2 linked regions of the Pedobacter sp. W3I1 genome follow. The protein of the gene in region 1 binds, or shares a complex with, the protein of each later gene. Links are inferred from orthologs where the notes say so. Each region holds a gene or a part of one and is shown on either strand. Other genes may lie near its edges.

Region 1 (6,508 bases):
CTGAATTTAAACTCAGCCTTGATGATTATATGCGTGCGCTTTGGAATGCTTATGGCAAACCTGAAATTGCCTATACGATTCCTGATTTGGAGAAAACCTTAGCAACACTAACCAAAGATCCTGCTTTCGCCACCGATTTTTTTAAAAAATATATTTACGGCACCGAAAAGAACGATTATGCCAGGCTGCTTTTAAATGCAGGCCTTGTTTTGCGTAAAGCTAATCCTGGTAAAGCTTTTGCTGGCTTTGGCAAAATTAATCCGTTGGATGGGAAATTGATTTTAGGACAAACGCTGATGGGTACACCTGCATATCAGGCGGGTTTAGATGTCGATAATGTATTGCTAAGCATCGATGGTGTGGCATTAAAAGAGGTAGCTGCGGTTACGGCCATTACTGATGCTCACCAACCCGGCGATGTGCTGAAGCTTACTTATCTTTACCGTGGAGAGCAGAAAGCGGCACAATTAACCTTAGTAGAAGATCCAGCTTTAGAAATTGTTCCGATTGAAAAAACAGGCGGGAATTTAACCCCGGCCATGCAGGCTTTCAGAGATAAATGGTTAACATCGCAGGTTAAATCTAAATAGCACTAAAAATACTTATTATATGAAGAAAATATTCTTTTTTACCCTGGTCGGGATGGCAAGTTTGCAGCTTAAAGCGCAAAACATAAATAAAATCATTACCCGCGAATACACCGATCACCTGATTAAAACCTTAAGTGCCGATGATATGCAAGGGCGTGCAACCTTTACGCCTGGTATTGATAAAGCGGCTACTTTTATCGAATCTGAATTTAAAAAGATTGGTTTACAGCCTTTGCCTGGTGAGAAAACTTTCCGTCAAACCTTTAACAAATATCAGGTTACCAACCAAAGTACCATTGTTAAGATTGATGGACAGGAAGTTGCCCCGGAAAATTTAATCGTTTCAGGCGTAACTTCAGAAAGTGTTTCGCTTGATAAGTCGAATACCACGGTTGTTAAGTTAGATCCTGAAAAAGCATTTGTGCCTCAACTCAGGGCAATGATGGGTGCTGGGAAAAATCAGATTGTTCTGGTTGACAGTAAATTTACCGACCTGTTTAACCGCTATAGAAGTTACTTCGGTAAACCTGCAACTGTTGATGAGAAAGATGTTAAAGCAACTACAAGCGCTGTACAGGTTTTTGTTTTAGGGAAAGATGCCGCGGCAGATTTTTCGGCAACATTTAAAAGTAAGGTAGATAAAATGCCTTTATTTAATGTTGCAGGGGTAATTCCAGGTAAATCAAAAGCGAAAGAAATTGTGGTTTTCTCAGGCCATTATGATCATTTGGGCTTTTTAAAAAGTGTTGATGGCGATAGTATTGCCAATGGTGCAGATGATGATGCCTCTGGAACAACAGCTATGATTGCACTGGCCAAGTATTACAAAGCGCAGAAAAACAATGCGCGTACTTTAATCTTTGTTGCCTTTACAGCTGAAGAAATCGGTGGTTTCGGTGCAAAATACTTCTCAGAAAAATTAAACCCTGATGAGGTTGTGGCGATGTTTAATATTGAAATGATCGGTAAAGATTCGAAATTCGGTAAGAATACGGCCTTCATTACCGGTTACGAAAGATCTGATTTCGGTAAGATTTTACAGAAAAACTTAGCAGGAACTGAATTTACCTTCCACCCGGATCCATATCCGGATCAGAACTTATTTTACAGGAGTGACAATGCAACTTTAGCTGCTTTAGGCGTTCCTGCACACACCATCAGTACCGATAAAATTGATATCGATAAACTGTACCACAGCGTGAAAGACGAATACAGTTCTTTAGATGTAGAAAATATACTTTCTACCATTAAAGCGATTGCAAAGAGTGCAATTACGATTGTAAACGGAACAGATACCCCAACAAGGATTCCAAAGTTGAAGCAGTAATAAAACATTCAAACCCGATAGGTTTTTTGTAGCCATGTCGTCATGCTGAATTTATTTCAGCATCTATCATGCTATTTAGACCCTGAAATAAATTCAGGGTGACGGTTGCATTTAAACCCGCGATGTTTGTACGAATCGAACAAAAAAAATGGCCAGTGAAAATCACTGGCCATTTTTATTTTTTGCAAACTTCCGAAGTTCTCTCCGCTCTTGCCTTTCGAAACTTCGTAAGGAAATTACTTACTCAAATACATCGATTTGTCTTTGTAAAGTTTGCGGAAGTAAGGATCTTCCAAATCTTTGATGAAACGGATCGCCTCACCTGTAGATTTCATTTCAGGTCCTAATTCTTTCGCCACCTCCGGGAATTTCTCATAAGAGAAAACCGGTTCTTTAATTGCATAACCTTTTAGTTTACGAACGATCGTAAAATCTTTCAGTTTTGCTACGCCTAACATAATTTTAGCTGCAATATTGATGTATGGAACATCGTAAGCTTTTGCAATGAAAGGAACCGTGCGCGATGCCCTTGGGTTTGCCTCGATTACATAAACTTTCTCGTCCTTGATGGCGAACTGAATGTTTAATAAACCACGTACATCTAATGCTTTAGCAATTTTGATCGAGTATTCTTCCATTGCTTTAGTTACCTTCTCTGGTAAGCTGAATGTAGGTAATACTGCAAATGAATCTCCTGAGTGAATACCTGCAGGCTCGATGTGTTCCATCATTCCCACAATGTGTACATCCTCACCATCAGAGATTGAATCAGACTCTGCTTCTTCTGCCCTATCTAAAAAGTGATCGATCAATACACGGTTGCCCGGTAAATCGCCCAATAATTTTACTACTGCTTTTTCCAGGTCCTCATCGTTAATTACAATGCTCATGCCTTGTCCACCCAAAACATAACTCGGACGAACCAACACCGGGTAACCAACTTCGTTTGCTACAACAATTGCTTCTTCAGCATTTTCTGCAACACCATATTTTGGATAAGGAATACCTAAATCTTTCAACAAGTCTGAGAAACGGCCGCGGTCTTCTGCAATGTCCATGTTCTCAAAAGATGTTCCGATAATTTTGATGCCCCTTTCCGTTAACTTCTCCGCCATTTTCAAAGCTGTTTGTCCACCCAACTGAACGATAACGCCCACCGGTTTTTCCAGCTCAATAATTTCGCGTACATGCTCCCAGAATACCGGCTCGAAGTATAATTTATCGGCCATGTTAAAGTCTGTTGAAACCGTTTCAGGATTACAGTTAATCATGATGGCCTCGAAACCTGTTTCTTTAGCAGCCAATAAGCCGTGTACACAGGAGTAATCGAATTCGATACCCTGACCGATACGGTTAGGGCCTGAACCCAATACAATTACCTTTTTCCTGTCAGAAGGAATAGATTCATTTTCCTCTTCGAAAGTAGAATAATAGTATGGTGTTTTGGCCGGGAACTCCGCAGCGCAAGTATCAACCATTTTATATACCCTGTTTATGCCTAAAGCTTTACGGCGATCGTAAACTTCATCTTCCGTAACATTGCCTAACAACCAGGCGATCTGAATATCAGAGAACCCTTTTTGTTTAAGCGTTACGAAGAAATCTTGAGGGATATTGTTTAATGAATATCTTTTTAATTCAGTTTCAAGCAATACAAGCTCCTGAATCTGGTTTAAGAACCACTTATCAATTTTGGTTACCTTACGGATCGACTCCAAAGGTACGCCCATTGTCATGGCATCTTTTATTAAGAACAAACGGTTCCATGAAGCATGCTCCAAACCGTCCATAATCTCTTCAATATTGCGCACCTGTCTGCCATCGGCACCTAAACCAGCGCGGTTGATCTCTAAACTCTGACAAGCTTTTTGTAATGCTTCGATAAAAGTACGGCCAATTGCCATTACCTCACCTACCGATTTCATCTGCAAGCCAAGCTCTTTGTTAGCGCCTTTAAATTTATCAAAGTTCCAGCGAGGTATTTTAACGATTACGTAATCTAAAGTAGGTTCGAAATATGCTGAAGTGGTTTTGGTAATCTGATTTTCAATTTCATCAAGGTTGTAACCGATGGCTAGTTTTGCCGCAATTTTTGCAATTGGATAACCCGTTGCTTTACTTGCCAAAGCTGATGAACGCGATACACGTGGGTTAATTTCGATGGCGATAATTTCATCGTTTGCCGGGTTAACCGAAAACTGAACGTTACAGCCACCCGCGAAATTACCGATTGCACGCATCATTTTGATCGCCTGGTTACGCATTTCCTGGTAACAACGATCAGATAAGGTCATTGCCGGAGCAACAGTAATCGAATCTCCTGTATGGATACCCATCGGATCGAAGTTTTCGATCGAACAGATAATGATTACGTTATCGTTGCTATCTCTTAACAACTCTAACTCGTATTCTTTCCAGCCTAAAACAGCTTTCTCTACCAGTACTTCGTGTGTTGGCGAAGCTTCTAAACCACGTTTTAAAGCGGCATCGAACTCTTCTTTTTTGTGTACGAAACCACCACCAGAACCACCTAAAGTATATGATGGGCGGATTACCAATGGGTAACCGATTTCTTGTGCTGCTTCTTTACCTTCTAAAAATGAGTTGGCAATTTTCGATTCTGCAACACCTACACCAATATCAACCATTAACTGGCGGAAAGCTTCACGGTTTTCGGTTTTTTCAATTGCCGCAACGTCTACACCAACAACTTTTACTCCATATTTTTCCCAAACACCACGTTCTTCAGCTTCTTTACACAGGTTTAGTGCGGTTTGGCCTCCCATTGTAGGAAGTACTGCATCAATTCTAGGTAAATCTGCAGAGTCGATATGCTCTTGTAAAATAACCTCTATTGAATCAACAGATAACGGACGCAGGTAAACATGGTCGCCGATAACCTTATCCGTCATAATAGTAGCCGGATTGGAGTTGATAATGGAAACGGTAATCCCTTCTTCTTTTAAAGAAAGAGCCGCTTGTGAACCTGAGTAATCAAATTCACAGGCTTGGCCAATAATAATTGGTCCAGATCCGATAATCAGTACTGAGCGTATGGAAGTGTCTTTAGGCATGATAAAGCTTAAACAATAATTAAAATTCTAAAGTGTTGGTTCTTTTGAAACCTTGAAAGCAACGAGATTTTGTGCTTGTAAGAAGAAAAATCCCAACTGTTCTGTCGGGATGCAAAGATACATCTTTAGATGTGATTTTAAGACGTTTTTTTAAAATAAAAAAGAGCACTATTTAAGTGCTCTTTTTAGATTTTTCTTTTGCGAAATGAACTACTGTTGTAATTTAATTTCGCCTAAATCTGTAGTGGCGCTATCTTTAACGGCAACCTTTTCTATAACAGCATCTTTATATGGCGCATTGGCTTTTACCACAACGGTATAAACACCTTCTTTAAGGTTAGTAAAAGTAAAAACACCCTGACTAATTTCCGCTTTCAGCGTGTCTGTCGCCGCTACAAGTGAAACAGCAGAAGCCGCATCACTTGGTGTAATTTTTCCAATGATTCCGCCCACTTTAATATTTGTAAAGGCAATTGAACCTAAAGCAAATACAATGAGCAGCGATAATACAACACATAACTTTTTCATGGTATAACGTTTTAGTTGTTGATGTCTTAAATAAATAACAGCATTTAGTGCAAATAGTTTTAAATAATGAACACTATTTTTCTGATTGTACTATAAATTATACACGAGTGTAAAATACGAATGTACGATTTCATGGTAAATGTTAATTAGTGTTAAAAGATTTTCGTAAAAGTGGCGCTATGAGTCAGAATTAAGTCACGAAGTTGTGATGATCGGAATATTGGCAATAATGTTGTAATAAGCAGAACATATATGCGTTTTGTATATACTTTAGACAATGATCTAAAGCTTCCTCCGCGGATTAGTTACCCGCCATGAGGATTTCTTCATAAATAGTTTGTTTGGTTTATTATCCGGTTAGAGGAGCCCTCCTCAACCGGATTTTTTCTTTTAAGGCTTTTTCTTTTACATTTGACCGTATTCAGAAAATGTATCGTGAATAAAAATATTAAAAAGATTGCTATTGTTGGCCCGGAAAGTACGGGAAAATCTACTATATCTCAATTGCTGGCAAAATACTATAAAGTTTCGTGGGTACCAGAGTATGCCCGTTACTACTGCGAAAACCTGGTTGCCGATTATACACTACAAGATGAAGTGAATATGTACTACGGGCAGGTAGCGCTGGAGGATGCTATTTTAGTGACTACCGAAAGCGATTTTATCATTTGCGATACTACTTTTATTACAGTAAAGATCTGGAGCGATGAAGTGCTCGGTGAAACGCCAGAAATTGTATTAGATGCGCTACCCGAAAGACCTTACGATCTGTACCTGTTAATGGATATTGATTTGCCATGGAAGGACGATCCGCTACGCGATTTTCCGGAGAAACGCGAATATTTTATGGAGGTTTGGCATAACGAACTCCGTGCCTTGAATGCGAATTACAAAGTAGTTGGCGGATTGGGCGATGAAAGGGTAGCGAATGCGATTAAAACCGTTGATGATTTTTTAGGCAAATAGGAAATCGGGACTGAACTTGCAAA
Region 2 (6,061 bases), 1.2 Mb from region 1 along the record:
TATTATTTAAAACTGATTTTAAAATCCCGCCTTTATCTCTCGATGCGGAGGTGTAAACAACATTAACCGAATAAGCAGTAGAATTTACCTTCCTGTGTACATCAATCATGGCATCAACATTCCCTTTTTCCAGTAGCTTATCAAACTCAGCTTTTGATTTATCTTTTACCAGGCGGATCATTCCTGTTTTTCCCAGCATACCCATTACTGGGTTGTTAACGTCTGATCCTGGTGTAACACCAACATCGATATGGGTGCCACCGCCGCCTAAAAATCCGAAGACTAAAATAAATATCAAAGGAAAAGCAAGGGTAAATACCACCGCCGAAGGGCTCCGCATAATCGACCGGAAACTCGCTTTGGCAAGGGCTAGTGTTGCTTTAAGGTTATTATAGCCCCCAGCCCCTGAAGGGGAGTTTGAATTTCTTTCGTGTATATCTTTTTGCATATTAGTTCAGCTAGATTTTGTTTTTAAAAATGTATTAGGTACTAGGTTTTAAGTTCCCCTTCAGGGGGCTAGGGGGTGAATTATTCTCGCCACTCCTGGCCCGTCAGGTTAATGAAAACATCTTCCAGGTTGGCTTTTTTAACTTCCTTTTTACGCTCAAAACCGCTGCTTACTAATTTATCGATTAAATTATCCGGAGTATCTAAAGCGATAATCTGACCACGCTCTACAAAGGCAACACGATCACAAAGCTGTTCGGCCTCATCCATGTAGTGTGTAGTAATTACAACCGTTGTTCCTGCATTACGGATTTCGGTAATCAAATCCCACAAGTTCCGTCTTGCCTGCGGATCCAGCCCTGTAGTGGGTTCATCAAGGAATATAATTTTTGGTTGATTGATTAGTGTTGTTGCGATGGAAAAACGCTGCTTTTGGCCTCCAGAAAGTGCTTTATATTTTGCCTTGGCTTTATCCTGAAGGTTTACTTTCTCCAGCATTTCCATCGGTTTAATGTTGGCGCCGTACAAGCCAGCAAAAAGTTCGATCAGTTCAATCAGATTAAGATTTGGATAATAACCGGCTGCCTGTAGTTGTACGCCAATAATTTGTTTAATCTCCTGCGGTTGTTTGTCGACAGAAAAACCATCAACAATAATTTCGCCTGATGTTTTATCCCTTAAGGTTTCTATTATTTCGAGTGTAGTGGTTTTTCCTGCTCCGTTTGGACCAAGCAAACCAAAAATTTCATTTTCATAAACTTCAAAACTCAGACCTTGAACGGCCACGAAATCATCATACTTTTTTACCAGGTTTTTAACGCTGATAATGGCTTTCTTTGTTTCCATATTGCGAATGTAAGGAGCTTTAAATGAATAGAAAATGAATTTTAACCCGGGAAGCAGAAAATGTCGGTAAAATGATGTTTGTGGTAGGTAAAATTATTAATTGGCGTTTTTTCGCGTTAAAATAATTACATCCCGATCTATCGAATCTATTTTATAGGTGTTTTTGGTATTGTTATAAGCGCTGTAAAAAATAATTTTATCTTTTAAAAAGCTAAATGTTCCTTTTGTATTCAAACTATCGCCCGGAATAACGTACGATTCTCTATAAGTTCGATCATATTCCATCCTGTGTTTCCAGGGATTTTGGTATTCACGTACCTTTTTTCCTGTGTAAGTGCCGTTAAGGTTAAGTGATACGGAATAAGTGGTTTTTAAATCATAAGACTCGGCACTCCATGCGCTATCTGGTTTCTTTGTTGTATTAAATTTATAGATTAATCCATATTGCATTTTTTCTATAAACCTGCTGTTGTTGGTTACTGCATTTTGAAGTCTAAAATTGGCATTGGTTCCGTATAGCGTATCTAAATTTTTATTCGCGGCAAATTTCCATTTAGTATAAATGTAATCTTCAATTTTAAGTACCTCGTTTACCTTTTTTAGATAGACGGTATCAATACTAACCGATGCACCTTTTCTCTGTCCGCCGCCAAATGGGTTGTGGCCTTCTATATTGTAGCTTAAATAACCATTTTTTTTAATTTTTTCAGAAAAATGGAGCGGTGGGGCTTCCATCATGAAAATTTCGGTGATGAAAAATTTATTGTACCGGATTTCTTTGAGATAAAATTTACCATTTGCATCAGTAATAGTTTCGCCCACTTTACAGCCTGCAATAGGCTTGTTCTCATAATCTAGTATGGTGCCTGAAATTGCCGGCCTCGACAATCTAGAGATGCAAGAACTAAACAAGACTATCGCAATAGCAATAAATGCAAGAAAAAGGTTTTTGAACATCTCCTAACTTAAATAAAAAAACACTGCCAATAAATATGAGCAGTGTTTAATGCTTTACAGAAATAATGCTGTTTTACCAGGTTAATTCACCTTTCATTACTTCAACAAAATCATCGAATAAATAACGTGAATCGTGTGGACCTGGAGAAGACTCTGGGTGATATTGCACTGAAAATGCCTTTTTACCTTTAACACGAATACCTTCGATTGATTTATCGTTTAAGTTTAAGTGTGTAATCTCCACTTTATCAGAGTTTCTAACCTCATCAGGAATTACACCAAAACCGTGGTTTTGAGAAGTAACCTCGCAATGGTTTTTAATAATATTTTTAACCGGATGGTTTAACCCACGGTGACCGTTAAACATTTTCATTGTTCCGATGCCATTAGCTTCAGCCAATAACTGGTGGCCTAAACAAATCCCGAACATAGGTTTATTTACCGCTAAAATTTCTTTGATGGTTTCTACAGCATAAGGCATAACCGATGGATCGCCAGGGCCGTTAGATATGAAATAACCATCAGGACTAAATTTTTCCATTTCAGCAAAGGTGGTTTTGGCAGGGAAAACCTGAACGTAGATATCGCGGTTTTCGAAACTGCGCAAAATGTTTTTCTTAATACCTAAATCTAAAGCTGCAACTTTTAAGCTTGCTTCAGGGTTACCGTAAAAATATGGTTCGGTTGTACTTACTTTAGAAGAAAGCTCTAAACCTTCCATTGAAGGTACTTCAGCTAATTTTTGTTTTAACTCTTCTAAATCCGTAATTTCAGAAGAAATAATCGCATTCATTGCGCCTTTATCTCTGATGTGGCGAACCAATGCACGTGTATCGATATCAGAAATGGCAACCAGGTTATCATTCTGGAAATAATCCTGAATAGATTCTGTCGCTTCTTTACGGCTATAAACAATGTTGTAGTTTTTGCAGACTAAACCGGCGATTTTGATCGAACCTGATTCGATTTCATCTTTGTGGATACCGTAATTACCAATATGTGCATTGGTGGTAACCATTATCTGTCCAAAATAACTTGGGTCAGTAAAAATTTCCTGGTAACCTGTCATCCCGGTATTAAAACAAATTTCGCCAGTAGTAGTGCCAATTTTTCCGGCCGCTTTGCCGTAAAAAACTGTGCCATCGGCCAGTAATAAAATCGCAGGTAACTTGGTGTAGTTAGTCATGGTAATTACAATATGGATTTTGATTTAAAAAAGAGTTGAAAAAAGAATGGCTTTCGGCATTAGAGCCGTTTTTGCAGGGTGCAAAAAAAGATGAATATATCCCTTCCATTTCGGGGTACAAAGATAGAGCTTTAGATTGGGAATGTAAAGAGAAAAGTGAAATAAGGTAAAAGGTTTGGGGTGTAGGGCATAAGGTTGCTCAACCCTAAACCTTATGCCTCAAACCTTATACCTTTTTAAAGAAAAAACAATACTTTTGACAACACAAAACAAATCCTATGTCGGTACATAAAGAAATCAAACGCGTCACCACACACATTTTACAGGAAATGAAACAACGTGGTGAAAAAATATCGATGTTAACGGCCTATGATTATTCGATGGCAACCATACTAGATGATGCAGGATTAGATGTTTTACTTGTTGGCGATTCTGCTTCGAATGTAATGGCGGGTCATGAAACGACTTTGCCTATAACGCTAGATCAGATGATTTACCATGCGGCATCTGTAATTAGAGCAGTTAAGCGTGCTTTTGTTGTCGTTGATTTACCTTTCGGCTCTTATCAGGGAAATTCGAAGGAAGCTTTAAATTCGGCGATAAGGATTATGAAAGAATCGGGAGCTCATGGCGTTAAATTGGAAGGTGGGGAAGAAATTATCGAATCTGTTCAACGGATCATCACTGCGGGAATCCCTGTGATGGGACACTTGGGCTTAACACCACAGTCTATTTATAAATTCGGAACCTATACTGTTCGCGCTAAGGAAGAAGAAGAGGCAAATAAGTTAAAAACAGATGTTTTGGCTTTACAGGCTGCCGGTTGCTTTGCAATCGTATTAGAGAAAATTCCCGCTGCACTAGGCAAAGAAGTTACAGAAAGTCTGCATATCCCAACTATTGGTATTGGTGCAGGGCAAAACTGCGATGGACAGGTTTTGGTGGTAAATGATATGATTGGTTTAACAAAAGGATTTAAACCTCGTTTTTTGCGCCAGTATATAAATCTTTACGATGAAATTTTAGGCGCAGCACAATCGTACATCCGTGACGTCAAAGCGAACGATTTCCCGAACGAGAAAGAACAATACTAAGTTTGGAGTTGGGCGTTATGAGTTTGGAGTTTTTAATTCACAGATAACTGTCCAACAATTAAAGAGTTAACCGATTAACCAATAAACTATTCGTAATAGACGATTTGCTTTATCAAATGTACTAATGACGAATGAACCAATGAACTAACCGATGCCCATTACCGATAACGACATCCTTTTTGAAGATAATCATTTAATCGCCATTAATAAAAGGGCGGGTGATATTGTGCAGGTGGATGAAACTGGCGATGAGCCTTTGGATGAACAGGTTAAAAAGTATATTGCTAAGAAGTACAATAAACCCAATGGCGCTTTTTTAGGGGTAGTGCATCGTTTAGACCGGCCGGTGAGTGGTGTAATTTTGTTTGCTAAAACCAGTAAGGCTTTAGAACGGATGAATGCTGTTTTTAAAAACAGGGAAGTAAAGAAAACCTATTGGGCAGTGGTGAAAAACAAACCAGAAAAAGAGTCAGCTACTTTGATCCACTGGTTAGTTAAAAACCCACAGAAAAATGTAGTTTCTTATTATAATACAGAAGTTACCGGCAGTCAGCGTGCGGAGCTTTCTTACAAAGTAAAAGCTAAGGTTGGCGATTATTATCTTTTGGAGGTAGATCCATTAACCGGACGTTCGCATCAGATTAGGGTTCAGCTCTCATCAATGGGGTGCCCGATTATGGGTGATAATAAATACGGTTATCCGCGAGGAAGCAGAAAAGGAAGTATTTGCCTACATGCCCGTCGCTTACAATTTATACATCCGGTAAAAAAAGAACCTGTAAATATATTCGCCAAATTACCTGTTGATGGGTTTTGGGAACGGTTTGAAGATTTATAGGCAAAATGATTTACGGATTAATCGGGGTTTTAACGATTTGGCACAATATTAGTCTTCTTTCGGCTAAAAACCAGATCAATTATGAAAAACACCATCTTATCAATAGCCGCAGTAGGCCTGCTGGCTTCTACATTAATATCGTGCGATAGTACTAAAAAAACGGAAACGACCAAAGACTCAAGCGAAATTTCTGCTAATGGAGACACCGTTACAAAAGTGACTACAAAAACAACTGAAACCGTTAAAACAGAGGTTCCGACTTTCTCAAGTGAAGAAGTAAATAAGGGTCTTGCTGAGTATAGTAAATTAAAAGACGAATATATTGCAGCAGTAAAAAGTAAAAATGCAACTGAAATTAAGGCCATAAGCGATAAATATACCGCCTGGTCAAATCAGGCAATGGGTTGGGCGAGTAAATTAAAACCCGACGAAATACAAAAATATTCTGATTACGTGCTTAAGCTCAGCGAAGAGTGGACAAAAGCAGCGAAAGAAGCAGTAACTAAGTAAAGCTCAAACTATAGAAAAATCGTCATTCTCGCGTACGCGGGAATCTTAAAGCCTAAGATTCCCAATCATTTACCAATGACAGATTCTAAGATTAGCGTCATCTCGACCGAAGCAAATGCGGAGTGGAGAGATCTTTGGACTATGTTAAAAGATCTCTCCGCCGCGGTCGAAATGACGATTTAT

The links.
Region 2: the proteins of carB (region 1) and carA are in contact, whole or in part, in a solved structure (PDB 1KEE), measured with the Escherichia coli proteins. The link is inferred for Pedobacter sp. W3I1 from one-to-one orthologs.

What each region holds. Positions count from the first base shown.
Region 1 is NZ_JAUSXN010000001.1:539,202-545,709, forward strand. What follows is about bases 1,954-5,312. They hold carB (carbamoyl-phosphate synthase large subunit), read right to left. Parts: upstream 4,992-5,312; coding sequence 2,154-4,991; downstream 1,954-2,153. Other genes in these bases: QF042_RS02355 (carboxypeptidase regulatory-like domain-containing protein), read right to left, coding at 5,202-5,312. Also shown: QF042_RS02340 (M61 family metallopeptidase), read left to right, coding at 1-590; QF042_RS02345 (M20/M25/M40 family metallo-hydrolase), read left to right, coding at 610-1,917; more of QF042_RS02355, read right to left, coding at 5,313-5,519; QF042_RS02360 (ATP-binding protein), read left to right, coding at 5,955-6,485. UniProt on the Escherichia coli protein: Large subunit of the glutamine-dependent carbamoyl phosphate synthetase (CPSase).
Region 2 is NZ_JAUSXN010000001.1:1,742,264-1,748,324, forward strand. Bases 1,381-4,292 are described here. They hold carA (glutamine-hydrolyzing carbamoyl-phosphate synthase small subunit), read right to left. Parts: upstream 3,437-4,292; coding sequence 2,324-3,436; downstream 1,381-2,323. Other genes in these bases: QF042_RS07490 (hypothetical protein), read right to left, coding at 1,390-2,250; QF042_RS07500 (hypothetical protein), read left to right, coding at 3,472-3,606; panB (3-methyl-2-oxobutanoate hydroxymethyltransferase), read left to right, coding at 3,715-4,292. Also shown: QF042_RS07480 (ABC transporter permease), read right to left, coding at 1-448; QF042_RS07485 (ABC transporter ATP-binding protein), read right to left, coding at 529-1,293; more of panB, read left to right, coding at 4,293-4,530; QF042_RS07510 (RluA family pseudouridine synthase), read left to right, coding at 4,682-5,368; QF042_RS07515 (hypothetical protein), read left to right, coding at 5,450-5,878. UniProt on the Escherichia coli protein: Small subunit of the glutamine-dependent carbamoyl phosphate synthetase (CPSase).